Regions from separate parts of the Streptomyces sp. NPDC044044 genome, predicted to be linked through region 1. Evidence: riboswitches for the same ligand, from Rfam matches in the RefSeq annotation. Region 1 holds a riboswitch; the other holds the start of a gene.
What was found. Region 1 has a riboswitch for cyclic di-AMP ahead of AC07AG_RS22025 (transglycosylase family protein). Riboswitches for the same ligand answer to the same signal wherever they lie in the genome.
Positions count from the first base shown of each region.

Region 1 (14,762 bases):
CTGATGATCGGCCTGACCCTCATCACGGCGATGACGGTGGTCGCGACCTCCATGAGCAGCGCCATCAACAAGATGGCCGCGGACTCCCTGAAGGCCGACTACACCGTCTCCATGGCGAACTACGAGCCGCTGACCCCCGAGGTCCGCGAGAAGCTGGACAAGCTCCCCGACGTCGAGGCGAGCAGCCCGCTGCGCACGGCCTACGGCGAGCTCGACGGCTCGTACGGCCAGGTCACCGGCGTCGACGAGAAGGACTTCGGCAAGTTGGCGAGCCTGGACTTCACCAGCGGCTCGCTCGCGGGTCTGAAGGGCGACTCCACGCTGGTGGACAAGGAGACCGCGGACAAGAAGGGTCTCAAGACCGGCGACACCGTCCCGGTGACGTTCGACGACGACAAGACGGTCAAGCTGAGGATCGCGGGCATCTACGAGCAGAACGAGATGATCGACGGTCTGTTCACGCCGCTCTCCGTGGTCGACGCGCACATGTCCAAGATCACCGACCAGCAGGTCCTGGTGAAGATGGCGGGCGGCACCTCCGACAAGGCCGAGGACTCCATCGTCAAGGCGCTCGGCGACAACCCCGCCCTGAAGATCCAGGACAAGGACGCGATCAGCAACGAGATCGGTGGCGCGATCAACATGATGCTGAACATGCTCTACGGCCTCCTGGCGATGGCCATCCTGATCGCGGTGCTCGGCGTCATCAACACCTTGGCCATGTCGGTCTTCGAGCGGAAGCACGAGATCGGCATGTTGCGGGCCATCGGCCTCGACCGCGCGAAGGTCAAGCAGATGGTGCGCCTGGAGGCGGTCATCATCTCCCTGTTCGGCGCGGTGCTCGGCATCGGCCTCGGCCTCTTCATGGGCTGGGTCGCGGGCAACAGCATCTCCGGCACGGTGAAGACGTACTCCATGGAGATCCCGCTCGGCCGTATCGCGATCTTCCTCTGCATCGCGGGCCTCGTCGGTGTCCTCGCGGCGATGTGGCCGGCCCGCAGCGCGGCCAAGCTGAACCCGCTGATGGCGATCAAGGCCGAGTAGCACCGGCCGGTACGTGAACGAGTGGGGCCCCGGGCGATCGCCGCCCGGGGCCCCACGCACGTACCGCCTCGTACTGTCTCGTGCCGCCTCGTACCCGCCTAGTTCCAGTCGCGGGCCCGCAGCGGCATCCCCGAGGCGCCCACCTCGGACGTCTTCACCGCGAGGACCTGGTTGACGCCGATGTGGTTGTGCTCGAAGGCGAGCGCGGACGCCGCCATGTAGAGGCGCCAGATACGGGCGCGGCCCGGTGACGTGAGCCGCTGGCCCTCCTTCCAGTGGGCCTCCAGGTTGGCGACCCAGCGGCGCAGCGTGAGGGCGTAGTGCTCGCGGATCGCCTCGACGTCGCGCACCTCGAACCCGGCGCGCTCCAGGAGCCCGACGGTGGATCCCAGGGGGGCGAGCTCGCCGCCGGGGAAGACATAGGCGTCGATGAAGTCGTCCACCGTGTACGCCGACTCGTCGGCCTGCGGCCGGCGCGCGATCTGGTGGTTGAGCAGCCGACCGCCGGGTTCGAGAAGGGCGTGCAAGTCGTGTGCGTACTCCAAGTACCGCTCGGCGCCGACGTGTTCGGCCATACCGATGGAGGAGATCGCGTCGTACGGACCGTCGCGCACGTCGCGGTAGTCCTGGACGCGGATCTCGATCCGGTCGGTCAGGCCCTCCTCCGCGATGCGTTTCCTGCCGTACGCTGCCTGCTCCTGGGAGAGCGTGACGCCGACGACGGTGACGCCGTGCTCACGCGCCGCGTGGATGGCCATGGAGCCCCAGCCACAGCCGACGTCGAGCAGCCGCATGCCGGGCTTCAGGCCGAGCTTGCGGGAGATGAGCTCCAGCTTGTCGCGCTGGGCGATTTCGAGGGTGGAGGCTGTCTCTTCACCGGCCCCCCAGTAGGCGCACGAATAGACCATCGAGGGGCCGAGCACCAGCTCGTAGAAGTCGTTGCCCACGTCGTAGTGGTGGCTGATGGCCTGCCGGTCGCTGCCCTTGGTGTGCAGGTGGAGGGTGCGCCTCCTGCGCATCTCCTCCTGCGGCGGGGGCGGCGGCAGGAAGGGCGCGGCGAGGCCGATCAGGGAGCGGGCGGCGGCGCGGAACTCCGGGTCGCGCAGGGACTCCCTGAGGGTCCGTGCGTCCTCGTCGCGCTGCCAGATGAAACCGGCGAGCCGGTCGAGCGCGGCGTACAGATCGCCCTCGACGTCCAGGTCCCCGGCCACCCAGGCGCGGGCGAGCCCCAGCTCGCCGGGCTTCCACATGAGGCGGCGCAGGGCGCGGCGGTTGCGCACGACGAGGGTGGGGGCGCCCGGCGGGCCTGCTTCGGAACCATCCCAGGCACGAATGCGTACGGGGAGCGGGGCCCCCAGCAATTGTTCGGCAAGGCTCTTCAGCCGCAGTGCGGCGTCCGGCATGGTGCACACCTCCGTGATTCGGGATATCCCGGATAGGTTCAACACCACGTAAACACCAACCGGGCGCTCCCGCAGTCCCGTTGCCGCGTCACGGATCGGCAAAATACATGTAACTAACACGCATAAAGGGCCGGAAAACCCGAAGGGGCCGCCCGCACCACGGATGGCGGGCGGCCCCTTCGGGGCTGTTCAGCGACCGGAGGTCAGGAGGCCTTGGCCTTCTCCTCGGACCCGGCGGCGACCGGCTCGGCCTTGGCCACGGCGGGCTTCGGCGCGGGCTTGGCGGCCTCGTAGAACTCCTCGCGCGGCGTCTCCATGGCGCCCAGCGAGACGACCTCACGCTTGAGGAAGACCGCGAGCGTCCAGTCGGCGAAGACACGGATCTTGCGGTTGAACGTCGGCATCGCCATGCCGTGGTACGCGCGGTGCATGTACCAGGCCAGACGGCCCTTGAGCTTGATCTTCACCTTGCCCATGACGATCATCGCGACGCCCTTGTGCAGGCCCAGACCGGCGACCGCACCCTTGTTGGCGTGGCTGTACTCCTTCTGCGGGAAGCCCCGCATGCCGGAGATCACGTTGTCGCCGAGAACCTTGGCCTGACGCAGCGCGTGCTGGGCGTTCGGCGGGCACCAGGCGTTCTCGTTGCCCGCCTTGCGGCCGACCATGTCCGGCACCTGGGCGTTGTCGCCCGCGGCCCAGATGTAGTCGGTGCCCTGGACCTGGAGGGTCGTCTGGGTGTCCACGTGGCCACGCGGGCCGAGCGGCAGACCGAAGCGGGCGAGCGCCGGGTTCGGCTTCACACCGGCGGTCCACACGATGGTGCTGGAGTCGACCTCGAGGCCGTTGTTGAGCACCACGTGGCCGTCCACGCAGGAGTCCATGCCGGTCTTGAGGTAGACCTCGACACCGCGGCCCTCGAGGTGCTCCTTGCCGTACTGGCCGAGCTTCGGGCCGACCTCGGGGAGGATCTTGTCCGCGACGTCGACGAGCACGAAGCGCATGTCCTCGCGCTTCACGTTGTTGTAGTACTTGGCCGCGTCGCGTGCCATGTCCTCGACCTCACCGATGGTCTCCGCACCCGCGAAGCCACCGCCGACGAAGACGAAGGTCAGCGCCTTGCGGCGGACGTCTTCGTCCGTCGTGGAGTCAGCCTTGTCCAGCTGCTCCAGGACGTGGTTGCGCAGGCCGATGGCCTCCTCGATGCCCTTCATGCCGATGCCCTGCTCGGCGAGGCCGGGGATCGGGAAGGTGCGGGAGACCGCGCCCATCGCGATGACCAGGTAGTCGAAAGGCAGCTCGTACGCCTCGCCCACGAGGGGGGCGATCGTCGCGACCTTGCGGTCCTGATCGATGGTGGTGACCCGGCCGGTCAGAACTTCCGCCTTGGGCAGCACGCGTCGCAGCGGGACGACGACGTGCCGAGGCGAAATGCTGCCGGCTGCGGCTTCGGGGAGGAAGGGCTGGTAGGTCATGTACGACCGGGGGTCGACGACCGTGACGGTCGCCTCTCCGTAGCGCATCTTCTTGAGGATGCGCCGAGCTGCGTACAGGCCTACGTACCCACCGCCTACTACGAGGATCCTGGGACGCTCCGTGGTGCTCATGCCATCGAGTATCCACCTGCCCGACGGGGGTCGCTCGTGCGCCCCTTCACAAGCATGGGTAGGCCCTCTGCTACACTTCGCCGCCCACGTGACGCAGGCCATAGAGCCCCAGGGGAACCACGGGATACCCCGAGACGTTGTGCACCCCTTGTGAGCTGCCGCTCTGGCCCTCCGGACCCAGTGGACCACTCGCCCGGCCCACGCCCCGGACACACTCACGAACCTTCACCATCGTGGGTCGCGAGGCCCTCTGGGGTCACTTTTAGGGGTCCGGAAGCCCTGAACATCGTCCAACCGAGCCGATTTCCTTGTGAAGAACTTCACGAAGTTTCCCGACGACATGTCGCCGCCGGGCCCTTCCAGCCCCTCATCGGCCGCTCAGACGCTACAGGACGCGCTCAGGCGATCGACCAGCCGATGCCGTCGAGGATGTCGTGCTCGCTGACGACGACCTCCCGGGCCCCGGTCCGATCCATGATCGACAGGAGGACGAGGGCGCCCGAGACGATGACGTCCACGCGCCCCGGATGCATCACCGGGTTCGCTGCGCGCTCGTCGTGCGTGGCCCGGCTCAGGTGTCCCACGATCTCGCTGACCCGCTCGTACGGGACACGGGAGTGGTGGATCGCCGCGGAGTCGTACGCGTCGAGGCCGAGCGCGATGGCGGACACGGTGGTCACCGAGCCCGCGAGGCCCACCAGGGTCCGCGCCTCGCGGATCGGCACCGTCTCCTCCGCGAGGTCGAGCGCGGCCTCGATGTCGGCGCGTACGGCGGCCAGTTCGGCGGGCGCGGGCGGGTCGGTGCGGATGTGCCGCTCCGTGAGGCGCACGCAGCCGATGTCGACGGAGCGGGCGGCACGGACGTGGTCCTCGCCGACGACGAACTCCGTGGAGCCGCCGCCGATGTCCACGACGAGGTAGGGCTTGGCGAGGTGGTCGCTTCCCGCCAGCTCCTTCGTCGCGCCCGTGAAGGAGAACTCGGCCTCCTGGTCACCGCTGATGACCTCCGGCTCGACGCCGAGGATGTCCAGGACGCCGCGTACGAACTCGTCGCGGTTCTCGGCGTCGCGGGATGCGGAGGTCGCCACGAAGCGCAGGCGCTCCGCGCCGTGGGCCTTGATGACCTCGGCGTACTCGCGGCAGGCCGCGAAGGTGCGCTCCAGGGCCTCCGGAGCCAGACGGCCCGTCTTGTCGACGCCTTGCCCGAGCCGGACGATAGTCATCCTGCGGTCCAGGTCGATCAGTTCGCCGGTCTGCGGGTCCGCGTCCGCCACGAGCAGGCGGATCGAGTTCGTGCCGCAGTCGATGGCTGCCACGCGGGTCATGCGCGCTCCCCTGCCGCGGGCTCACCCTCCGGAAGGGACACGCAGGCCCCCTTGCGCCACCACTCCGGGAGCATCGCGATCGCCTCGTCGCCCAGGGGGTTCACGCCGGGGCCCGCGGCCAGCGAGTGGCCGACCAGGACGTGCAGGCACTTCACGCGGTCCGGCATGCCGCCCGCGCTCGGGAAGCCCTCAAGGACGTCGATCGCGTCGCGGCGCGCGATGTAGTCCTCGTGCGCGGCGCGGTAGGCCGCGGCCAGCTCGGGGTCCGTCTTCAGGCGCTCCGACATCTCCTTCATGACGCCGTTGGCCTCAAGGGTGCCGATCGCGGAAGCGGCCCGCGGGCACGTCAGGTAGTACGTCGTCGGGAACGGCGTCCCGTCCGGAAGGCGCGGCGCTGTCTCGACGACGTCCGGCTGCCCGCACGGGCAGCGGTGGGCGATGGCCCGCAGGCCGCGCGGCGGACGGCCGAGCTGCTGCTTGAAGGCCTCGACGTCGGCGTCGGTGGGCTCGGTGCGCGGGGTGGTCGGCGGGGGCGTTTCCATGCCTGTCTTTCGATCGGTTCCGTAGAAGTTCTGTGGGGCTCGGACTCGGACGTCAGAGATTTGGACGGCTCAGTCGTCGTCCGGTGAGTCGTCGTCCGGGCGGTCGGCCTTGTCGACGCCGTCCCAGACGTTCGAGTACCAGGGCCTGGCGGCCGCCCCCTGGTCGGTGTGCTGCTTCTTCGCCGCCTCGGGGTCGACCACCGTGAAGCCGGTCTCGCCCGGCATCACGTAGTGCAGCCGGTCCCGGACGCGCTGCTCCGCGTACTCGTCGTCCCGCCAGCGGGCCTTCTCGTCCCGCAGCTTCTCGACGTTCTCGCGGCGCTCGGCCTGCTCCTTGCGCTGATCGGCGATCTCCGCGCGCTGGGAGACGTACTGCCTTATCGGGTAGGCGAGCGCGACGACCAGCGAGCAGAGCACGAGCGCCAGGAGCGCGGCGCGTCCCGTGAGCCGGGAGCGGCGGGCCTGACGCTTGGTCTGGGAGCGGTAGACGCGCTCCGCGGTCTGTTCGCCGAGCAGCCGCAGCCTGGTCGCGGTGGAGAACCGGTCCCGGTCCTTCACGGCCATGTCCCCGCCTCCCGTTCACACGCGCGTACGTCCCCGCACACGGTACGGGACCGAGTACGGGGACGTACGTAACTACAGCGTGGCTACGGCTCAGCCCTTGAAGCGCGGGAAGGCGCTGCGACCGGCGTAGACGGCCGCGTCGTCGAGGATCTCCTCGATGCGGAGCAGCTGGTTGTACTTGGCGACACGCTCGGAGCGGGCCGGGGCGCCGGTCTTGATCTGGCCGCAGTTGGTGGCGACGGCGAGGTCGGCGATGGTGACGTCCTCGGTCTCACCGGAGCGGTGCGACATCATGCACTTGAAGCCGCTGCGCTGGGCCATCTCGACCGCGTCGAGCGTCTCGGTCAGCGAACCGATCTGGTTGACCTTCACCAGAAGGGCGTTGGCCGACTTCTCCTCGATGCCACGGGCCAGGCGCTCCGGGTTGGTGACGAACAGGTCGTCACCCACGAGCTGGACCTTCTCGCCGAGCTTCTCGGTGATGACGTTCCAGCCGGCCCAGTCGTCCTCGAACAGCGGGTCCTCGATGGAGACGAGCGGGTACGAGGCGACGAGCTCCTCGTAGTACTCGGTCATCTCGGCGGCCGAGCGGGACTTGCCCTCGAACTCGTACTTGCCGTCCTTGTAGAACTCGGACGCGGCGACGTCGAGCGCGAGCGCGACCTGCTCGCCGGGGACGTAACCGGCCTGCTTGATGGCCTCGAGGATGAGGTCGAGCGCGGCGCGGTTGGAGTCCAGGTTCGGGGCGAAGCCGCCCTCGTCGCCCAGGCCGGTGGAGAGGCCCTTGTCCTTCAGGACCTTCTTCAGCGTGTGGTAGACCTCGGTGCCCCAGCGCAGGGCCTCGGAGAACGACTCGGCGCCGATCGGCGCGATCATGAACTCCTGGATGTCGACGTTCGAGTCGGCGTGCGACCCGCCGTTCAGGATGTTCATCATCGGAACGGGCAGCAGGTGCGCGTTCGGGCCGCCGAGGTAGCGGAAGAGCGGGAGGTCGGAGGCCTCCGACGCGGCGTGCGCGACGGCGAGCGAGACGCCGAGGATGGCGTTGGCGCCGAGCGAGCCCTTGTTGTCGGTGGCGTCGAGGTCGAACATCGCCTGGTCGATCAGGCGCTGCTCGGTCGCGTCGTACCCGACGAGCTCCGGGCCGATCTGCTCGATGACGGCGAGGACGGCCTTCTCCACGCCCTTGCCCTGGTAACGGTTGGGGTCACCGTCACGGAGTTCGATGGCCTCGAAAGCACCGGTGGAAGCACCGGACGGAACGGCGGCACGACCCGTGCTGCCGTCGTCGAGGCCGACCTCGACCTCGACCGTGGGGTTGCCTCGGGAGTCCAGGATTTCCCGGGCTACGACGACGTCGATGGACGGCACGAGCATCTCCTTCTGGGATGTGACGCGGGTACGCGGGGCGTTGGCCTCGCGGACACGAGCCTAACCGGCTCCCGGGCAACAGCCAGCCGAGCGACCGTCCTGTGGACAAACCGAGAGCAAAAAGTTTCCGAACGGAACAAAGCGGTGCGGACAAAAAGAACCCCGCCCCGGTGCGTACGGGGGATACGCGCACCGGGACGGGGTGGACCCGTGCCCCGAAGGGGCGCGGGGAACTGCGCGAGCAACGACGACGCGCCTGCAGAGAAGCAAGCCCCGCGAGGCGCCCCGCCAGAACTAGCTGAGGTGCAGCTGCTGGCCCGGGTAGATCATGTCGGCGTTGTCGATGATGTCGCCGTTGAGCTTGTACACCTTGTGCCAGCCGCCCTTGACGTCCTTCGCCTCGGCGATCTTGGAGAGGGTGTCACCCTTCTTGACCTTGTACTCGCCGTCGCCCTTCTTGACCGTCTTGCCGGTCGGGGTCTCGACGGTCTTCTTGGACTCGGTCTTCGGGGCCGGGGCCTCGGCCTTCGGAGCGGCCTGCTGCGGCTGCTCGGTCTGGGTGCTGGGCTGGCTCTTCGGCTGCTCCTGGGTCTGCTGCGGGGCGCTCTCCTGCGCACCGCCACCCTCGTTGGACGCACCCGAGAGGCCGACGCCGCAGCTCGGCCAGGCACCCTTGCCCTGGCCCGCGAGGACCTTCTCGCCTATCTCGATCTGCTGGGCCTTGGAGGCCTTGTCGGCGGTGGGCGCGTACTTCGTGCCGCCGTACGCGGCCCAGGTGGAGGACGAGAACTGCAGTCCGCCCGTGTAGCCGTTGCCGGTGTTGATGGACCAGTTGCCGCCGGACTCGCACTGGGCGACGGCGTCCCACTCGGAGTTGGTCGCGGCGGAGGCCGAGCCGGCCGCCATCAGCGGGGCGGCGACCGCTACACCGGTGACGCCGGCGAGCGTGGCGACACGGGTGGCCTTGGACGGGCGGCGGTGCTTGCCCTTGCTGGAAAACAGCATGAGTGATCCCCTCACCGACGCCTGCGAGGTGAGCTGTCGGGTTCGGGCCGATGAAGTTGCCCGGCCGCGCTTCCTGAGCGCGGCTTAACCCCTAGCCGTTCCCGTCCGTCTCTCCGCATCGCTCTCGCGATGCTGAACGGCCGGGCCCGGCGGAAACCTTGGTTCCCCCGCTCCTGCCTACGGCGCTTGCGCGACGACTGTTCCCGAACGGCCGTTGGCAGGACTCGGCGTACCGACCGGCGGGGCCCGCTGTGGCGAGCGGTCACGACCGTAGACATGCGATCGGCCGAAACTCAAAGACGATCAGGGCTTCTGAGACCCATCTCTCACTTGCGCCAATTGGGACATCAAGCGCAAAGCGACTCGCCAACTACCCCTACTTTTCGCCCAAATCGAGGCTCTGACCGGGAAGGATGAGATCGGGGTCGGAGCCGACCGACTTCTCGTTCTCCTCGTACAGCTCGGCCCACCCGCCCTTCACGTCGAGGTCGTCCGCGATGCCCCAGAGGCTGTCTCCGGACCGGACCGTGTACGTCCCGTCGGAGCCGTCCTTCTGACGCTCGTCGCCACGGGACGCGTGCCGGCCCGAACCCTCGCGAGCGGTGCCGTCGGAGGCCTTGTCGTCCGCGCTGCCGCCGCGGTGACGGCCTTCGCCCCCACCGGCCGGGGACGTGGGGGCGGGCGAAGCCTCGTCGTTCTGCCCGGACTTGCCCGAGTCGCCGGACTCATCCGTCTCACCCGACTTGCCCGGCTCACCCGACTCGTCGTGATTCTTGTCTCGCGCCTCGTCGTCGGCGCCGGGCTTCTCGGAAGGCTTCTCCGAGGGCTTGTCCGAAGACTTGGCGCTGTCCGAGGAGTCGGCCGACTCGCTCGGCGACGCACTCGACTCGCCCGACTCGCCCGACTCACCGTCACCGGGCTCGGTCGACTCCGACGGCTCGTCCGACGGCACCGTGGTGATCGGGGCGCCGGGGTCGACGTCGGCGGCGGCGCCGTCCTGGGTGAGACCGGCGATCGGCGCGCAGCTGGGCCAGGCGCTGGTCCCCTGGTCGTCGAGGACCTTCTCGGCGACGGAGATCTGCTGCGAACGGCTGGCCTGATCGGCGCTCGGCGCGAAGTCGAGGCCGCCGTAGTCCTCCCAGACCTGCTGCGAGAACTGGAGCCCTCCGTAGTAGCCGTTGCCGGCGTCCGCGCTCCAGGAGCCGCCGCTCTCGCACTCCGCGAGCTTGTCCCACGTGGCGGTGTCCGCCGCGCTCGCACTGGTGGCGCCGAGCAGCGGGATGGCGATGGCCGATCCTGCGACTCCTGCCGCGACGATCAGGGCCGGGGCCTGGCGGGGGCGTCGGTGACGACCATTGCCGGAGAGCATGCGGTTGCCTTTCGCGTGACTGGAGCGACGACTGCGACACGGGATGCCGAGTCGTCGGTGAACGTAGCGGCAGTCGAACGCTTGTCACAAGTCGATGCAGCGGAGATCACGTGAAAGTCACAGTCTTGACGGTCCGTCAGCTAAACGTCGTTTCCGGGGTCGAATCTTTGCTCTGCTGTGCGGGTGTGAACTCCACGGGCAGCGTGCGGAGTCCGCGCATGATGAGCCCGCCGCGCCATCTCAAATCACCAGGTTCCGCCGCGAGTCGCAGGTCAGGGAGGCGCCGCAGAAGAGTCGCGAGGGCGGCCTGCCCTTCGAGCCGGGCGAGCGGTGCGCCGAGACAGTAATGAATGCCATGGCCGTAGCCGAGGTGTTGGTTGTCGCGGCGGGAGAGGTCGAGCGTGTCCGGCCGGTCGAAGCGTTCGGGGTCACGATCGGCGGCGGCGAGGACGACGAGGACGGGGTCGCCTGCGGCGATCTCCTCGCCTCCGATGGTCAGCGGCTCGGTGGCGAACCGCCACGTGGCGAGTTCGACGGGACCGTCGAAGCGGAGGAGTTCCTCAAGGCCGGTCTCCAGGAGGCCGGTGTCGCCGTCCCTGAGGGAGTTCTGGAGCCGCTCACGCTGCTCGGGGTGGGTGAGGAGGGCGTAGGTGCCGTTGCCGATGAGATTGACGGTGGTCTCGAACCCGGCGAAGAGAAGGATGAAGGCCATCGCGGCGGCCTCGTTCTCGGTGAGGTGCTCGCCGTGGTCCGAGGCGCGGATGAGTCCGGAGATGAGGTCGTCTCCGGGTTCGAGGCGCTTGCGGTGGATCAGCTCGGCGAGGTAACCGCGCATCTTCTTCACGGACCGGGCGACCCCGCCCCTGGGCCCTCCGCCGTGGCGGATCATCATCCCCGCCCAGTCACGGAAGTCGTCCTGGTCCTCGCGGGGCACGCCGAGCAGGTCGCAGATCGCGTAGATGGGGAGCGGGAAGGCGAAGTCGTGGATGAGGTCGGCTTCCCCCTTCTCCGCGAACTGGTCGATGAGCCGGTCGGTCAACTCCTGCACGCGGGGCGCGAATTCGGCGATACGGCGGGGCGTGAAGGCCTTGGAGACGAGGCGGCGCAGGCGGGTGTGGTCCGGCGGGTCGATGTTGAGCAGGTGCGTCATCAGGTTCGCGCTGCGTTCGCCCGGGATGCCGGTCTTGCTCTTCGCGTGCGCGGGCTCGCCGTGATGGGCGGGGTTCTTGCTGAGCCGCTGGTCGGCGAGCGCCTGCTTGGCGTCGACGTACCGGGTGACCAGCCAGGCCTCCACGCCACTGGGCAGCCGGGTCTTGCGCACGGGGGCGTGCTCGCGGAGCCAGGCGTAGGCGGGGTAGGGGTCGGTGGCGAACTCCCACGAGAAGAGTTCTGGCCCCTGGGCCTCGGGCGGGGTGGCCCCTGCGGGGTCTGGCCCCTGGGCCTCGGGCGGGGTTGCCCCCGCGGGGCAGGCTGTGGGGGGTCCCTCTGCGGGGGTGGGCGGCTGGTCTTGCATGGGTTGACCGTATCCGGGGTCGGCGGGCTTCTTCCCCCGGGCCCGGACGGCATCAGGCCGCTCCGAAGCCTTGCGTGCCCTCATCACCGGCTCCGCCGAGTTCGTCCTCAAACGCCGGACGGGCTGAAATACCTGAAGCCCCCGGCTAAGCCCCAGAGCCCTCCGCCGCCAGCACCGCATCCCGATAAGCCCGCGCCGCGCCCCGCAGCGCCGCCTCCGGGTCGGTCCCCTCTGTCTCCGCGCGCAGGGCCAGCGCGAGGAGTTCGTAGCCGATTCCCTCACCCGCGGGCAGGGGCACCTCAAGGCCCGCCGTCCGTACCCGGGAAGCCAGCTTTGCCGCCAGGGCCAGGCTCGGTTGGCCCAGGGGGATTCCCTCTGTCAGGGAGGAGCGCTGCTTCTCCTCCGCCTTGGTGCGCAGCCAGTGCGCCTTCACGTCCTCGGGAGTGTCCGCCGAGTCGTCGCCGAAGACGTGCGGGTGGCGGTGGATCAGCTTCTCGACGATCGTGCCCGCCACGTCGTCCACGGAGAAGGGGGACTCCTCGTCGTCCTCGGCGATCCGCGCGTGGAAGACCACCTGGAGCAGGACGTCGCCCAGCTCCTCACGGAGCTCCTCCCTGTCGCCCTCCTCGATCGCCTCGACCAGTTCGTACGCCTCCTCGATCGCGTACTTCGCCAGGCCCTTGTGCGTCTGCTGCGATGACCAGGGGCACTCGCCCCGGATCTGGTCCATGACCTGGACCAGGTCAAGGAGCCGCGCGCCCGGCAGGTCGTACGAAGCGGGGAGCAGTTCCAGGTCCGGCATCGACACGCGGCCCGAGCCCGCGAGCCTCGCCAGGCCGTCCGTCAGGGCGCGGTCGCCCTCGGCCGTGGCGATGACCAGGACCGTGCGGTCGCCCGCGCACGCCGCCACCAGTTCCTGGGCCGTGGGCGACGCCTGGTCCACGCGCACACCGGCCTCGCGCAGATACGGCAGCTGGGGGTGCGTGGCGTCGGCGCACAGGACTTCGTCGGCCCCGTGCAGGGCCTGCCACGCGGGCCAGGAGAGCAGGCCGGGGGCCACCCGGTGGCTGGTGGTGAGGAGGATGACGCGGCCGGGGGCGTCGGCCGGGGGCGTGGTTTCGTTCACCCGTCGAACGTAACCCACAGCGCTGACAGCCCTCTCCCTGCTCCTGTTCGGGCTCCCCTACGCCTGCTTGGGCTGCGCGGCGCCGTCCCCGGACACCTCACGCACCCACGGCGTCTTCGAGTCCGCGCGCTTGCTCTTGTCCACGTCCCACGTGCCGTACCGCGGGTTCAGGTCGACGTCCAGCTTCTTGGAGGCCTTGGAGAGTGCCTTCCAGAAGATGGCCTGGCCCTCCGGGGCGTTCATGTCCGCGCCGAGGACCTTCGCCAGCTTCTGGGCCTCGATCTCCGTACGGAGGCTGTCCTCCAGGCGGGAGGGGGCGACGCTGTACTGCTGCAGCCAGCCCTGTTCGAGGGCCTTCTTGCCGCCCGCCTGCTGTTCGAGGCCCGCTCTCATCGTCTGGATGTCGCGGCGCGACACCTCGACCCCCGCGTCCGTCGCGGCCTGGTGGAGGACCTTGTCCAGGACCATCGTGTGCAGCGTGCTGCGGGTGAGGCCGCCGGTCTTGGCGATGGCCTGCTCGTACTGCTGCTCGTCCGGGATCGCGGCGCGCTGCGCGTCCCGCACCTCGTTCACCCGGCCCTCGAGCTGCGAGACCGTGATCCGGTCGTTCCCCACGACGGCCGCGGCGCCCGGGTGGGCTTCGGCGCCGCAGGCGGTCAGGAGGGGGGCCGCGGCGATCGCGGCGGCGGAGAGGGTGAGCGCGGTGCGACGGCGGCGGTGCAAGTGAGCCTCCCGGTCGAGAGATTGTGCGGCGGTGCACAAAGTCTTGCGGTGATCGATGTTAGGCAGTGGCCGGTCTCTCGGCCACCCATTCGACCAACGATTCGGGTGGAGTTGGGGCACCCTTGGCCCTCACTAACCGCGCACTTGTCCTAGCCACTGCAACGTACGCCGGATCTCGGCCGGGAACGGGTGCCCCACGCCGTGCATCCGCTCGGCGTCCATGAGCAGCCGCGCCAGCGTGTCGTGCGCCGCCGCGCGGTCGCCGAGCGCGAGGAGCAAGTGGCCGATGCGGCGGCGGATTTCGAGGGGGCGTTCGCGGTCGTCGGAGGCGTAGCGGTTTTCGTAGTACGGCAGGAGTGCTCGGTACTCCGCGAGGGCCGCCGCCGGTTCGCCGAGCTGTTCCAGGCACTGCGCGGCCTCGTAGCGGAACTGGAGGGAGTGCGGGTCGGCCTGGCCGGACTCGGCCGCGCGCTCGTCGGCGAGGCGGCGCAGTTCGGGCAGGGCGCGGCGGTACTGGCCGTCGTCCATGAGCGTCGCCGCGTACTGCTTGCGCAGGGAGCGGACCACCGGGGAGTGCTCGCCGTGCTTGGCGGCGGCCGCGGGCAGGATCGAGCCGAGGATGTCCACGGCCTGGGTGATGCGGCCCTCGCCCAGGAGCCGCTTGACCTCGTCGACCGCGCGGACGACGTCCGTCTGGCTGCCGGGGCCGCCGGGCACCTGGCCCTTGTCGGGCCTGTCCGGCTGGATGGCGGGGGTCGGCGCCGGTGTCGCCGCGCGGTCGGGCCACGGCGCGTGCGGGCGCAGGAAGGGGCGGGTGGGGTCGAGCGGGCCGCCGGTGGGGATGCCGCGCGCGGGGAGGAGAGGGGCCAGTTCCTCGTAGACCTCCTGGGCGCTCGCGTGCCGGTGCTGGGGGTCCTTGGCGAGGAGCCTGAGCACCAGGGCTTCGAGGGCCTCGGGGACCTCGGCGCGCAGGCGGCGGACCGGGAGCGGCGGTTCGTAGAGGTGGCGGTGCAGGACGCCGAGCGCGGTGGAGCCGGAGAACGGCACGTCTCCGCTGAGGAGTTCGTGGAGGAGGACACCCAGGGCGTAGAGGTCGGTGTACGGGCCTACCGCGCCGCCCATCGCCTGCTCGGGCGCCATGTAGGCGGGGCTGCCGATGGGTGAACCGGT
Region 1 is NZ_JBWKFG010000005.1:603,837-618,598, reverse strand. It holds gene AC07AG_RS22060 (ABC transporter permease) at 1-1,044, shown strand, start outside; gene AC07AG_RS22055 (class I SAM-dependent methyltransferase) at 1,143-2,447, opposite strand; gene AC07AG_RS22050 (NAD(P)/FAD-dependent oxidoreductase) at 2,651-4,054, opposite strand; gene AC07AG_RS22045 (Ppx/GppA phosphatase family protein) at 4,453-5,379, opposite strand; gene AC07AG_RS22040 (DUF501 domain-containing protein) at 5,376-5,921, opposite strand; gene AC07AG_RS22035 (FtsB family cell division protein) at 5,991-6,485, opposite strand; gene eno (phosphopyruvate hydratase) at 6,576-7,862, opposite strand; gene AC07AG_RS22025 (transglycosylase family protein) at 8,151-8,861, opposite strand; cyclic di-AMP (ydaO/yuaA leader) riboswitch at 8,865-9,056, opposite strand; gene AC07AG_RS22020 (transglycosylase family protein) at 9,238-10,230, opposite strand; gene AC07AG_RS22015 (cytochrome P450 family protein) at 10,367-11,743, opposite strand; gene AC07AG_RS22010 (nucleoside triphosphate pyrophosphohydrolase) at 11,889-12,869, opposite strand; gene AC07AG_RS22005 (SurA N-terminal domain-containing protein) at 12,927-13,592, opposite strand; gene AC07AG_RS22000 (protein kinase domain-containing protein) at 13,725-14,762, opposite strand, start outside.

Region 2 (14,762 bases), on a different contig from region 1:
GGCGGCCTGGGTGAGCCCGGAGCAGTCGAACGCGTCGGGGCCGGTGGCTCCCCACACGTACGGGCTGCCGAGCGCCTTGTGCGCGTACGCGACGGCCGCTGCGGCACGGGAGTTGGGAGCCTTGGCTGTACCGCCCGAGGCGCCGTCGCGGGCCTCCGTGCGGGACGCCCTGTCCTCGCCCGTGAGCTTCGCGCGCTGGTCGCCGGTGAGCTGCGACAGGAGCCGCTTGGCCGTGTCCAGCTTTCCGTTGACCGTCTTCTTGTGCTTCTTCAGCTCCGCCTGGCGCGACTTGAGGTGCGCGAGGGTGTCGTCGGCCTCGGTGTGCAGCTGGTCGATCCCCTGCAGCTGCTTCCGCACGCCGGTGACGGCCGCGGCCTGGCGGCTGTCCGCCCGGTCGGCGAGCGCGGCGCGCTCGAGGTACTGGTCGGGGTCGGAGGAGAGCGCGAGCTGGACGGCCGGGTCGATGCCGCCGCTGCGGTACTGCGCCGCGGCGATCGAACCGAGGCCCTCGCGCGCCGAGTTGAGCTTCTGCGTCTTGCGGGCCGCCTCGTCGCGCAGCTCGCCCAGCGACTTCTCGGCGCTCTCGGCCTTCTCCTTGGCGCCGTTGTACTTCTCGGTGGCGATCTCCGCCTCGCGGTAGAGCGCGTCGACCTTGGACTTCACCTCGGCCGGGCTGAGCCGCGGGTCGGCGTGTCCCGTTCCGTCGAAGGCGGTGGCTGTTGCGGCCCCGGCGAGGGCGATGGTGGCGGCGGTGCGGGCCGTATGGCCACTGAGCGAGCGCTGTTTGGGCTTGCGGTGCGCTGCCACGAAGGGGGCTCCTTAAGGTTCCGGCGGCGGCCCGCACAGGGGGAGCGGACCGCCGCCGGATTCTCGGCGGTGGTGTCCGACTGCCGCCCCTGGTCCGGGCGGCGGTGGGGAGCCGGGCACCTGACGAAGGACGCTAAACCTGGGCGTCACGGGTTGGTGACGGAATGCGTGCAACTGACGGAAGTGTTATGGAAGGTGACCGTATGTGACTGCGTCATTCGTCAGACCGCACGTCCTTCGCGTATGCGTGTGACCGATGCGGCGCTTGTGGCCCACCTGGCTACGGAGTGGTGATAAGGCCCCGGCTAGGCTCCGGAACCATGGACGTTCTCACCCATCTCTTCGTCGGCCTGCACATCATCGGCATCGCCTCCCTCCTGGGCGGCTTCCTCACTCAGATGAAGCAGATGGGCCAGGGCACGGCCCGCTTCAACCCGGCGATGCTGCACGGCGCGCTGACGATGCTCGTCACGGGCGTCATCCTGGTGGGCCTCAACCAGGCGGACGACAACCCGGTCAACAACGTCAAGATCGGCATCAAGATGGCCGTGCTGATCGTGATCCTCGCGCTCGTCTATGTGAAACGGGATGAGGAGAAGGTGGACAAGGGGATGTTCGGCGCCGTCGGGCTGCTGACCGTCGCGAACATCTTCATCGCGGTGCTGTGGACCTGAGCCGACCCGCAGAAGCACGGAAAACGGCCCTCCACGCGCGCGTGGAGGGCCGTTTTCTCGTGTGTGGCGTCTTGCGGCGTCTCGAATGACGGTTACGCGGGCCGCACCACGCTGTGGATCGGCATGTAGTAGATCGACTCGACGCGGACGTTCGCGCCCGGCTTCGGGGCGTGGATCATCTTGCCGTCGCCGATGTAGATCCCTACGTGGCTGATGTCGTCGTAGAAGAAGACCAGGTCACCCGGCTTTGCGTCGGCGGTCTTCACGGTCGTGCCGACCTTCACCTGGTCCCACGTAGTACGCGGCAGGGAGATCCCCGCGGCCTTCCACGCGTCCTGGGTGAGCCCGGAGCAGTCGTAGGAGTCGGGGCCGGTGGCGCCCCACACGTACGGCTTGCCGATCTGCGCCTCCGCGAAGTTGATGACCTTCGCGGCCTTCGTCGCGTAACCGCTGTCCGTGTCGCCGGAGCCGGAGCCGGAGCCGGAACCCGTGCCGGAGCCGGTGCCGGTGCCGGAGTCCGGGGTCTCCTTGTTCTCCTCGCGCTCCTTCGCCGCGGCCTCTTCCGCCGCCTTGCGCTTGGCCTCCGCCTCGGCCTCCTGCTTGCGGGCCAGCTCGGCGGCCTTGCGCTTGGCCTCTTCTTCCTTCTTCTTCTCGATCGCCGCGAGCCGCGCCTTCTCCTCGGCGGTCAGCTCCGAGAGCATCGTGCGCGCCTGGCCCAGCTTCTTCTGGACGGTCTGCTTGCTCGTCCTGAGGTCGTCCCGCGAGTCGCTCAGCGTCTCCAGGCTCTTGGTGGCCTTGGCGCGCTGCTTCGTCGCCGAGGCCTGCTCGGTCTGGTAGTCGTCGACCGCCTTCTTCTGGCGCGCGGTCAGCCGGTCCGACAGGTGATTCTGGTCGAAGTACCCCTGCGGGTCGTCGGCGAGCATCATTGTGGCGGTCTCGGAGACGGCGCCGGTGCGGTACTGGGCGGCGGCGAACGCGCCCAGCTCCTGGCGGGCCTCGTTCAGCTTGTCGGCGCGCTTGGCCACGTCGTCGAGAAGGGTGTCGACCTTCTTGCGCTGCTTGTCGGTGCGCTCCTTGGCCGAGTTGTACTTCTGCGTGGCCACGCCCGCCTGGTGGTAGAGGTCGTCGACCTTTTTCTGGACCTCTTCGAGGCTGGGCTTCTGCGGCGCGGACGGTGCGGCTTGCGCGCTCTGTGACAGGAGGGCCACGGAGGTGAGGGCCGCCGTCGTGATGCCGAGGGCGGGAGTGGCGCGTAGGCCGGCAATGCGGGTCCGCGGCTTGCGGTGCGACGCCAAGGGAGGCGACTCCTTCCGTAGACCGCCTACCGGGTTAGCTGTCGGGTTCGGGCGGATGGTTCCGGAAGGTTGCCCTACAGTCCCGTACTTCGTACGGGACCGATTCACCCCAAGTTCATCGTGGGTCCCCGGCTCCGAGGAGATCGAACTCGGCGGAGGCCACCCGTTCCCGGCGGGGTTCGCCGGTGGGAGTACGAGCGGCCTGCGGAGCACGCTAGCCAACTCGTGTGGTCCGTGTGAAGGTTGATGTTCGATATGCCCGATACATTTTCGTTACTTTACGAAGCTCTTGACGCGGGCACGCCGTGCCATGGCGGAGCGTGACCGTCCGCGCTCGGGGCGTAGGTGCAGTGACGTGGCCGGAACCCGGGGCGGGTTGTCAGTGGGGCCGCCTAGACTCGGGAGGCGATGAGCAGCCTCTTTGATGACAGCTTCCTGGCGGACCTCAAGCCCTCGCGGGCTTCGGAGGAAGAGCACCCGCCGCCGCCCGAGGACAGTGCCCCGGAATCCATTCCGGATGATCTGTTCGACGGGAAGTTCGACGCGCCCGCGCCCCGGGACGCGCACTATCGCGGAGGTGCCCCGCGCCCCGTGCTCGACCCGGCGGCCCTGCTCGACGGACTGAACGAGAACCAGCGCGCGGCCGTCGTGCACGCGGACACCCCGCTGCTCATCGTCGCGGGCGCGGGCTCGGGCAAGACCCGGGTCCTCACGCACCGCATCGCGTATCTCCTGGCCGAGCGGCACGTGCACCCGGGGCAGATCCTGGCGATCACGTTCACGAACAAGGCCGCGGGCGAGATGAAGGAGCGCGTCGAGCAGCTCGTCGGGCCGCGGGCCAACGCGATGTGGGTGTCGACCTTCCACAGCGCGTGCGTGCGGATACTGCGCCGCGAGTCGAAGACGATCGGCTTCACCTCATCCTTCTCGATCTACGACGCCGCCGACTCCAAGCGCCTGATGGCACTGGTCTGCCGCGACCTGGACATCGACCCGAAGAAGTTCCCGCCGAAGTCCTTCAGTGCCAAGATCTCGAACCTGAAGAACGAGCTGATCGACGAGGAGACCTTCGCCGGTCAGGCCGCCGACGGCTTCGAGCGGACCCTCGCCCAGGCGTACGCGATGTACCAGTCGCGCCTGCGCGAGGCGAACGCCCTCGACTTCGACGACCTGATCATGACGACGGTCAACATGTTCCGCGCGTTCCCGGACGTCGCCGAGCACTACCGCCGCCGCTTCCGGCACGTGATGGTCGACGAGTACCAGGACACGAACCACGCCCAGTACGCCCTGGTGCGCGAGCTGGTGGGCCCCTCCGGGGGCGAGGGTGACGACCCCGCCGAGCTGTGCGTCGTGGGTGACGCGGACCAGTCGATCTACGCCTTCCGCGGCGCCACGATCCGCAACATCCTCCAGTTCGAGGAGGACTACCCGAACGCGACGACGATCCTCCTGGAGCAGAACTACCGCTCCACGCAGACGATCCTGACCGCCGCCAACGCCGTCATCGAGCGCAACGAAAGCCGCCGCCCCAAGAACCTGTGGACCAACGCGGGCGCGGGCGCGGGCATCACCGGCTATGTGGCCGACACCGAGCACGACGAGGCGCAGTTCGTCGCCGACGAGATCGACCGGCTCACCGACGCGGGCGACGCGAAGGCGGGCGACGTCGCGATCTTCTACCGGACGAACGCGCAGTCCCGTGTCTTCGAAGAGATCTTCATCCGCGTCGGCCTGCCGTACAAGGTCGTCGGCGGCGTCCGCTTCTACGAGCGCAAGGAGGTCCGGGACGTCCTCGCGTATCTGCGCGTGCTCGCCAACCCCGAGGACTCCGTCCCCCTGCGGCGCATTCTCAACGTACCCAAGAGGGGCATCGGCGACCGCGCGGAGGCGATGATCGACGCGCTCTCGCAGCGCGAGAAGATCTCCTTCCCGCAGGCCCTGAAGCGTGTCGACGAGGCGTACGGAATGGCCGCGCGCTCGGCGAACGCCGTCAAGCGGTTCAACGTGCTGATGGAGGAGCTGCGGACCATCGTCGAGTCCGGCGCGGGCCCCGCCGTCGTCCTGGAGGCCGTGCTCGAACGGACCGGGTATCTCGCCGAGTTGCAGGCCTCGACCGACCCGCAGGACGAGACCCGCATCGAGAACCTCCAGGAACTCGCCGCCGTGGCCCTGGAGTTCGAGCACGACAACGGCGAAGCCGCCCAATCCAGCGAAGCCGCGCAATCCGGTGAAGGCGGCGAAGGACAAGGAGAAGGACAAGGCGAAGGGGACGCGGAAGGAGGCGGGGACGACGCGGGCGCGGGCACAGGCGTGTCGGGCACGCTCTCCAAGTTCCTGGAGCGGGTCGCGCTCGTCGCCGACTCGGACCAGATCCCCGACGAGGAGGACGACGGCTCCGGAGTCATCACGCTGATGACCCTGCACACCGCCAAGGGCCTCGAGTTCCCGGTCGTCTTCCTGACCGGCATGGAGGACGGCGTCTTCCCGCACATGCGCTCACTCGGCCAGGTCAAGGAGCTGGAGGAGGAGCGCCGCCTCGCGTACGTGGGCATCACGCGCGCGCGTGAGCGGCTCTATCTGACGCGGTCCTCGATGCGCAGCGCCTGGGGACAGCCTTCGTACAACCCGCCGTCGCGCTTCCTGGAGGAGATCCCGGAGGCCCACCTGGACTGGAAGCGGAAGGGTTCGGTCGGCGCACCGGCATCCTCCGGGCCCGCGGCCGGAATCGCCTCCTCCTTGTCGTCGTCGCGCTCGCGCACCGGGGGAGCGCAGGGCTTCGCCACGCGCCGTGCCACGGAGAAGCCGGTGGTCGCGCTCGCGATCGGGGACAGGGTCACGCACGACCAGTTCGGCCTCGGGACCGTGGTCGGGGTGAAGGGCACGGGCGCGAACGCGGAGGCGACGGTGGACTTCGGAGAGCCCAAGCCGAAGCGGCTGCTGCTGCGGTACGCGCCGGTGGAGAAGCTGTAACGCCGGGAGCGGCGGCCTGAGTTACGCCAGGTCGCCGCGGGCGGTGCCTTGGACTACGCCGGGTCGCCGCGGGCGGTGCCTTGAACTACGTCGGGTCGAGGCCGTGGCTGCGCAGCCACGGCAGCGGGTCGATCGCCGAGCCGCCGCCGGGGCGCACCTCGAAGTGCAGGTGCGGTCCCGTGGAGTTGCCGGAGTTACCGGAGAAGGCGATGGGGTCGCCCGCCTTGACGGGGCCGCTGGAGACCTTGTGCGTGGAGAGGTGGCAGTACCACGTCTCCGTGCCGTCCTTGGCGGTCACGATCGCCATGTTGCCGTAGGCGCTGTTCCACTTGGTGGAGACGGTGCCGTCGGTGGCGGCGAGCACCTCGGTGCCGTACGACACCGGGAAGTCGATTCCGGAGTGCGCGGACATCCAGTTGATGCCGGCCTGGCCGTAGTACGCGCTCAGGCCGTGCTGCTTGACCGGCAGCGCGAACTTGGGGCGCAGACGCTCCTTGCGCGCGGCTTCCTCGGCGGCCTTCTTCTCGGCGGCGACCTTCTCCGCCTTGAGGTCGATGCGCTCCTGGGTGCGGCTCGCGCGGTCGGCGAAGTCACCGGCGTCCGCGGACAGGTTCGCCAGCTGCGTGTCGAGCTTGTTGTTGGCGGCTGAAGGCTGGACCGACGTGGGGTCCGGGGCCGATGCCGCCTGTGCCTCCTTCTCGTCCCCGCCGCCGAAGTCGCCCACGGAGGCGGCGGCGATACCCGCGACGCCCATCACGCAGGCGGAGGGCACGGCGACGGTGAAGAGTGCGGAGCGCTTGGCGGGGGAGCGGCGGCGGGTCCGTGAGCGGGAGCCGTGCGAGCGGTCCATGACCGGCGGTTCGTCGTCGCCGACGGAGCCGTGGCGGCTCGGCTCGACCGGACCGAGTGAATCGGCGGGAGCCTCGTCGGGGGTGAACTCGTGCTCGGCGGGGGCCGGTTGTGCGTAGGCCTCGGGGGCGTGGGATCCGGAGGCGTAGGACCCGGTGTCGTAAGGCGAATGCTCGTACGGTTCGGGTGCCTCGTACGTGTCGGGCGCCCCGGGCGTGTCCTGGGCCTCGTACGTTCCGTGTGCCCCGTGTGCCCCGTGTGCTCCGTGGGCTTCTTGCGGCTCGGGGGCGCCGTACGCATCGAGCGTCTCCGTGGCCCCGTAGGTCATGTCCTGGCCGCCGGAGTTCCACGCGGTCGCGTCGTACGCGCCGGTGTCGAAGGCCTGGGTCTCCCACTGGCCGGTCTGCTGCGGCTGGTGCTGCTGCTCGTGCTGCGGCTGGTTCCAGGCGGTGGTGTCCCACTGGCCGGTGGCGTCGGGGCCCGGCTGCGCGGGGATGTCGGCGGAGAGGTGCTGATAGCCGCCGGTCGACCACATGCTGGTGTCGTAGCTGCCGGTCTCGTAACCACTGGTGTCGTACGCGGCCTGGTGCTGGGCGGCGTAAGGGTCGTAGTTCAGCGTCTGCTGCGTCCCCGTGGTGGACCACTGGCCGGTGTCGTACTGACCGCCGGGCATGTCGCCGAAGAGCGGGTCGGACGCGAAGCTTCCGGTGTCGGGACCGGCCGTCGCATAGCCGCCTGAGGTGTCGAAGCTCCCCGTGGAGTAGCCGTCGTACCCGGCGTAGGCGCCATGCTGGGTGCTCTGCGGGTCATACGCCGCGTAGGGCGCATAGTCGGCGGGTGCCGAGGCCGGGGGTGTCGAGCTCCCCGACGGGTGACGGTCGTTCACCAACTTCTCTTTCGCCTCGGCAGCAGGGGCAGAGCAGTGCGGCGACTGTACCCGGCGGTATGCGGGCGCGACAATCTTCGGCAGGTTTCACGCTCTCAGGAAACGGGCATTCGGCCGCCTTTCGGCGGACTGCGGGCACAGCTTTGGCCCTGCGTTCGAGTTCCGTTCGACAAATTTCCCGCGTCGAGGCGCGCGGGAGCTGCTCCTCAGGCCACGGTCAGTCCCTTCTCGGCACCGGCACCCGTCGCGGGGGTCCCCGAAGCAGGCAGATCGAGGGCCTGGCGGATTCCGGCGGCGACCGCGGGGTGCACGGGCAGGGCGAGATGACCGATACCGGAGACACGTACGTTCTGGGCGATCAGGTCGGGATGGTTGACGCAGGCCGTCTCGAGGGGGGCCATCAGCTGGTCCAGGTCGCTCCAGAAGCTCACGAAACGGGTCCGGCAGCCCGGCGCGGGCTCGCGCAGCTCCTCGATCACGTCCGATCCGGGGCGCATCTGGCGCACGATCGGGTGCGCGTCGGCCAGCGGCACGACCCGCGTTCCCTCGTGTGGGGTACCGAGGGTGACCAGCGTGCGGACGCGTTCGTCGCCGCCGAGGCGCTGTGCGTAATAGCGGGCGATCAGGCCGCCGAGGCTGTGTCCGACGATGTCTACCTGATGGTGGCCCGTGCGCTCACAGATCTCCTCTATATGGCGGCCGAGCAGCTCGGCGGCGGTGCGGATGTCGCAGGTGAGGGGGGAGTAGTTCAGGGACTCCACGTGCTGGCCGGCGTGCTGGGCCAGGGAGCGGCGCAGCAGGACGAAGACCGAGCGGTTGTCGATGAAGCCGTGCAGGAGGACGACCGGGGGGCGGCGCTCCGCGGGGAGTCGGGGGGCGTCGGGCGGCGGCAGCTCGGCGGCGACCCTGCGTTCCTGGACGATGCCCGAGGGGTACAGGAGGAGGTGGCCGGCGAGGATCGCCACCTCGAGTGCGGTCGCCTTCAGCAGGGCCAGGGAGAGTCCCGCGAGTCTGGCGGGCAACTGGAGGCAGGGCGGGCGAAAGGGCAAGACCCTGGTGACGGTCATGGTCGACCTCCCGGTCGGCACGCGGGAGGACGGCTCTGTCCCCCGTGTGCCCGTAGTGGGGAGGCGTGACAGAGGTCGTACGACGGTACGTGGTCGGCGCATGTGGCGCGCCGAATACCGGCGCGATCGCCGACGCGCCGCATCACCACGGCGCGCAGCTGACGGCGCGGTGGCACGGCGACCTCGTTGCGGCTCCCCTTGCGCCGTCCCGGCAACGGTCCGTATGCCGCTGGATACGGGAGTGGCGCGCAGCGAACGTGTCCCATCGTGTGATTTCCCCCTCGCTCTCCACCGTGAAACTGCCGGGTGCGAGATGCTGGAGATAACGTTCGTTCACTTCCCCGGCCGGTGCGGCACGGGGTGCCAGTGCTTGGACAGATGGATATCGGTACATGGAGGCAGTGATGGGTGTGGCAGCCGGTCCGATCCGCGTGGTGGTGGCGAAGCCGGGTCTCGACGGTCATGATCGCGGAGCCAAGGTGATCGCGAGGGCACTGCGTGACGCGGGTATGGAGGTCATCTACACCGGCCTGCATCAGACGCCCGAGCAGGTGGTGGACACCGCGATCCAGGAGGACGCCGACGCGATCGGCCTGTCCATCCTCTCCGGCGCCCACAACACGCTCTTCGCGCGCGTGATCGAGCTCCTGAAGGAGCGCGATGCGGAGGACATCAAGGTCTTCGGCGGCGGCATCATCCCCGAGGCGGACATCGCGCCGCTCAAGGAGAAGGGTGTCGCGGAGATCTTCACTCCTGGGGCGACTACGGCTTCGATCGTGGACTGGGTCCGGGCGAACGTCCGCCAGCCTGCGGGCGCCTGACGGCAACCGCTCTGCGGCGGGGGCGTCGTCCGGCCTTTCCTGCTCCGGGGTGAGGGCGCCTCGGTGGCCTCGGGCTGCGCCGGGAGCGGCCGACTGCTTTCGCCCCGGGGCGAAGGCGTCCGGCGGCCTCTGGTTCAGGGGGGAGCTGTTCGGCTGTTGTGAAGCCGTGGCTGGGGCTTTGGTGAGGGGTGTCGGTCGCGCTGGCTCTGGGGCTTCGGTGAGGGTGGTCGGTCGCCCCGGCCCTGGGGCCTTGGTGAGAGTGAGGGGCGTCGGTCGCCCCGGCTCTGGGCCTTTGCTGAGAGTGAGGGACGTAGGCCGTCCCGGCTCCGGGGCTTCGGTGGGAGACATCGGCCGCCCCGGCTCAGTAGCGGATTTGCCTACGTTTCCCGACATGACGGCACCCCCGCTTCTTCCGGCGCCGCGCCCGGTCCTCCCGGCTCCGCGCCCAGCTCCGCCCGCATCGCCGCGCGTAGACGCAACGTACTGACCAGGCGCTGGAAGGCCTCCGACCAGTAGCCGCCCGCGCCGGGGGATGCGTCCTCCGGCTCGTCCGGTACCGCGGTCAGTACGTCGAGGCGGACCGCCTCCGCAGGGTCGAGGCAGCGCTCCGCCAGGCCCATCACCCCGCTGAAGCTCCAGGGGTAACTCCCGGCGTCACGAGCGATGTTCAGTGCGTCCACCACCGCCCGGCCCAGCGGTTCCGACCAGGGCAGTGTGCACACGCCGAGCAGCTGGAACGCCTCCGAGAGGCCGTGCGTCCCGATGAATCCCGCGACCCAGTCGGCCCGCTCCCCGGCCGGCAGCGCGGCCAGGAGCTTCGCGCGCTCGGCGAGCGACGCCGCTCCGGGGCCCGCCGCATCGGGGGACGAGGGAGCCCCGAGCAGCGCCCGGGACCAGACAGCGTCACGCTGCCGCACGGCCGCGCGGCACCACGCGGCGTGCAGCTCGCTCTGCCAGTCGTCGGCCACGGGCAGCGCCACGATCTCGGCGGGGGTCCGGCCGCCGAGCCGCTCCGGCCAGGTGCCGAGCGGTGCCGCCTCCACCAACTGGCTCAGCCACCAGCTGCGTTCACCCCGCCCGGTGGGAGGCTTCGGAACGACGCCGTCACGCTCCATGCCCGCGTCGCACTCGTGCGGCGCCTCGACCGTGAGCGTCGGCGTGCTCTTCGTGCCCTGCGCATGGTCGATGGCCACGCACGAGGCGGCGCGGGCCGCCATCCGCGCGGCGAGCGCGGATGAGGGCAGCGCGGACAGGAGCTCGGCCGCCGTCGCGCGGACGTTGCGGCTGCGGTCGGTGAGGGCCTGTTCCAGGAACGGCTCGTCGGCGTCGCGCAGTTGGGTGCGCAGGGAGTCGAGGAACATCAGGCGGTCCTCCGCTCGCTCCGTGCCCCAGGTGGTGGCGAGCAGCTCCCGCGCGGCGGCGGGGTCATGCGCCCGCACCGCGCCGAGCAGGGCGACGCGCTCGGCGAACAGACCTTCCTCCCAGAGCTGTTGGACCAGCGCCGTCTCCTCAGGGGCCGGCAGCGACACCCCGCCGCCCGGAGTGGAGCGGAGCGCGAACTTCCAGTCCGGGTTGAGCCGCGCGAGCCACAGGGCCCGCGGGCCCGCGAAGGTGAGCGCCTGCGGCCGGAGATCCGTGCGCCCACGGGCCGCGTTCAGGAGGGCCGGAAGCAGCTCGGGCGGCGCCGCGAAGCCACGGTCGTTGGCCAACGCCAGCCATTGGGGCAGCAGTTCCATCAGGTCGGGCACCGCGCCCCGGCGTCCACCACTGGCCGTGCCGGGGTGGTCGGTGAGCAGCGTGGCGAGCCTGCGCCGCGCCGCGGGCGGCACCAGGGGCCTGGGGTCGTCCGCCGCAGGCTCAGGGGGTGTCGCGGCGGGTGCGGGACGAAGCCCGGCTCTGCGCCGGACGGTCTGCACGGCTGCCGCGTCCAGCAGAGCGGTCGGCGCGTCCTTGTCCTGGGTGCTTACGGGGGGCGTGCGGCGGTCGGTGCCGAGGAGCGCGGCGGTGACCAGGTCTTCCCAGGGGATGACGGTCGCTTCGGTGAGTGCGGTGGTGCCGGTCATGTGGACTCCTCTCTCGGACGGATCACTCGGTGTTTCGTCTGGAGCTGCCGTCTTGGATCTGCCGGAACTGCTGGATCTACCGGAACTGCTGGATCTACCGGATCTGCTGGATCTGCTGGATTTGCCGTTGCGGTGCTGCGGTGCTGAGGTGTCGCGGTGTCGCGGTGCTGAGGTGCTGCGAAACGCGGCAGCGCTTCAGGGGTACGCATCGGTGCGACGGTGGTGAGGCGTGGCGGTCAGCACAGGGCGACCGCCTCTCCCGCTCCGCGCGGCCAGGCCGTCAGAGGGGTGAAGCCCTCGTGACCACATTCGCCGAAGACCGTCACCGGAGCGCCTCCGGAGAGTGCCACCAGCCGCCACAGCCCCGCACGGGACGCCGCGGAAGGCGTGATGGGCAGGGCCGTGTCGCCTTTCGCGTCCGCCAGTTGCCAGCCTTCGGATGAGGGGCCGGGGCATGGGGTCGGTATCACTTCGCTCAGCGTCACCGGCCAGGAGTCCAGCCAGGGGTCGTCCCGCAGCACCTCGCCGTAGCTGTGCGCGGCCTGTTCCGTCCGTACGCCCGGCGGACGGGCGGCCGTCGGCGCGGGGGCGCTGAACTGTTCGCCCAGGTCGGACCGCAGCTGTCCGGCGCCCGGATACGCGGTCAGCTCGGCGTCCAGCGCGAGGCCGACCGGCAGCGCGAGCGCGGGCGCGCGGCCCGCGGCTCCGTACGACAGGAGCAGGGCCGTCCGGCCGGACTCCGCGCCGTACATCCATATCCGGCGGGTGGTGAGCTTGCTGTCCGCCGTGTCGTACTGCGCGAGCACCAGCCAGTGGTCCCGCACCGGCGGACCCTCCGCCTGCGCGGGCAGGCCTATGCGGGAGCGGACCGTGGCCGTCAGGGCCTCCGGCAACTGCCCGCGGTGCAGCCAGCCCTGGTCGAGGAGGTGGAGGAGCGCGCACTCCTCCAGCATCCGCACCGGCCAGCCGGGACCGGAGGAGGGAATCGCCCCCAACTCTCTTACACGCGCGGCAAGTCCGGGCGCCTGCGCGTCGACCATGCGGGCCGCCGTCTCCTCCCACAGCCCGTACCCCATCTGCTCGGCGGAGGCTATGCCGCCGCGCAGCAGATCCGAGAGGCGCCGCTCCAGCTCCGTCACTCCTGCCGTGACCCGCTCGGCCCGCCGCTCTGCCCTGCGGCGCGCGGCCTCGGGGTCAGCGGGCGCTGAGTCCGGTGCCGCGTCCGAAGCCCGCTTCGACTCCGCTCTCTCGCGGCGTCCCGCGAGCCACTCCGCCGCCCAGGCCGGCGGCTGCGCGTCCGGCACCGAGCAGGATGGCGCCTCGCCATCCGCCGCCCAGAGCAACAGCAGCCCGAGCGCGTGCTTGCACGGGAACTTGCGGCTCGGACAGCTGCATTTGTACGCCGGTCCCGCCGCGCCGGTGATGTCCGCGATGTCGACAACCGTCTGATACGGCTTGCTGCCACTTCCCTTGCACAGTCCCCACACCGTCCCCTCGCCCGAACTGCCCGCCTCCGACCATGGGCCGGCGACGCCGAGTTTGCTTCCCGCCTTGCGTGACGGGGCGTCAGGTGCCAAGGCAAGGACCTGATCCGCCGTCCAGCGCACCCCCTGCTGAGTCATGTCATCGAAGGTAGATCCCGCCACTGACAATCGACCTTGCACTCGATGTCCGTGCAGGTCAGAAGCGTCCTCGGGTCGATTGTCAGTGGCGTGGTGCACGGTTGGAATCACATCCGGGCCAGAGGTGTCCGGACGAGTTGGAGGGGGATCGCTCCATGACCGTGTCCGTCGACCCGACGACCTCGACAAGCTCGACGATCGAGAACCAGCCCGTGTCTGCATCCGCTGTCTCCGCGCCCGCAGACGCGCCTGCAGCCGCGCCCGCGGGGGAGGCGCTGCGGCCGCACGCCGAGCACGCTTTCGCCGCCGAACTGGCCGCGCTCGCCGCGCAGGACGACCGGCCACGGCCCACGCGCTGGCGGCTCTCGCCGTGGGCGGTCGCGACGTATCTGCTCGGCGGCACGCTGCCGGACGGGACGGTGATCTCGCCGAAGTACGTGGGGCCGCGCCGCATCGTCGAGGTCGCCGTCACCACCCTCGCCACGGACCGCGCCCTGCTGCTGCTCGGCGTGCCCGGCACCGCGAAGACCTGGGTGTCCGAGCATCTGGCGGCCGCCGTCAGCGGAGACTCGACGCTGCTCGTGCAGGGCACGGCAGGGACGCCGGAGGAGGCGATCAGGTACGGCTGGAACTACGCGCAGCTGCTCGCGCACGGCCCCAGCCGCGACGCGCTCGTGCCCAGCCCGGTCATGCGGGCCATGTCCGACGGCATGACGGCGCGGGTCGAGGAGCTGACCCGCATCCCCGCCGACGTGCAGGACACGCTGATCACGATCCTGTCGGAAAAGACCCTTCCCATACCGGAGTTGGGCCAGGAGGTGCAGGCCGTCCGCGGCTTCAACCTGATCGCGACGGCCAACAACCGCGACCGCGGGGTCAACGACCTGTCGAGCGCGCTGCGCCGCCGCTTCAACACGGTGATCCTGCCGCTGCCGGAGAGTGCCGACGCAGAGGTCGACATCGTCTCGCGACGCGTCGACCAGATCGGGCGCTCGCTCGACCTGCCGACCGGGCCCGAGGGGATCGACGAGATACGCCGCGTCGTCACCGTCTTCCGCGAGCTGCGGGACGGGGTCACGGCCGACGGGCGTACGAAGGTGAAGTCGCCGAGCGGCACGCTCTCGACGGCCGAGGCGATCTCCGTCGTGACCAACGGCCTGGCTCTGGCAACGCACTTCGGGGACGGCGTGCTGCGGCCGGGCGATGTCGCCGCGGGCATCCTCGGCGCGGTCGTCCGTGACCCGGCGGCGGACCGGGTGATCTGGCAGGAGTACTTGGAGGCGGTGGTCCGCGAGCGTGACGGCTGGAAGGACTTCTACCGCGCCTGCCGTGAGGTGAGTGTGTGACGGATGCGAGTGGCGGCAAGGGCCCGGATCTGAGTGCGGCTGTAGGTGCGAATACGGCTGTGAATACGACTGGGGCTGTGGGTGTGGGTGTGACGGTGGCTGGTTCGCGTGACACGGCGTGAGACGCGTGAGACGGAGAGGGGGCGGACATGAGCGACGAGGTGCGCGGGGGCGAGGCGCGAGCGGGCGAGGGGCCGTTGCTGCTCGGGGTGCGGCATCACGGGCCGGGGTCGGCGCGTGCGGTGCGGGCGGCGCTTGAGGAGGGCGCCCCGCGCGTGGTGCTGATCGAGGGGCCGCCGGAGGCCGACGGGCTGGTGGCGCTCGCGGCGGAAGAGGGGATGCGGCCGCCGGTCGCGCTG
Region 2 is NZ_JBWKFG010000003.1:141,683-156,444, forward strand. It holds gene AC07AG_RS11585 (C40 family peptidase) at 1-807, opposite strand, end outside; gene AC07AG_RS11590 (hypothetical protein) at 1,128-1,481, shown strand; gene AC07AG_RS11595 (C40 family peptidase) at 1,574-2,776, opposite strand; cyclic di-AMP (ydaO/yuaA leader) riboswitch at 2,785-2,941, opposite strand; gene AC07AG_RS11600 (ATP-dependent DNA helicase) at 3,185-5,749, shown strand; gene AC07AG_RS11605 (M23 family metallopeptidase) at 5,835-7,484, opposite strand; gene AC07AG_RS11610 (lipase family alpha/beta hydrolase) at 7,691-8,551, opposite strand; gene AC07AG_RS11615 (coenzyme B12-dependent isobutyryl CoA mutase small subunit) at 8,956-9,372, shown strand; gene AC07AG_RS11620 (DUF5691 domain-containing protein) at 9,750-11,435, opposite strand; gene AC07AG_RS11625 (SWIM zinc finger family protein) at 11,672-13,057, opposite strand; gene AC07AG_RS11630 (ATP-binding protein) at 13,213-14,403, shown strand; gene AC07AG_RS11635 (DUF5682 family protein) at 14,553-14,762, shown strand, end outside.
Region 2: it holds a riboswitch for cyclic di-AMP, as region 1 does, so the genes downstream of both, AC07AG_RS11595 (C40 family peptidase) here and AC07AG_RS22025 (transglycosylase family protein) in region 1, are expected to answer to the same signal.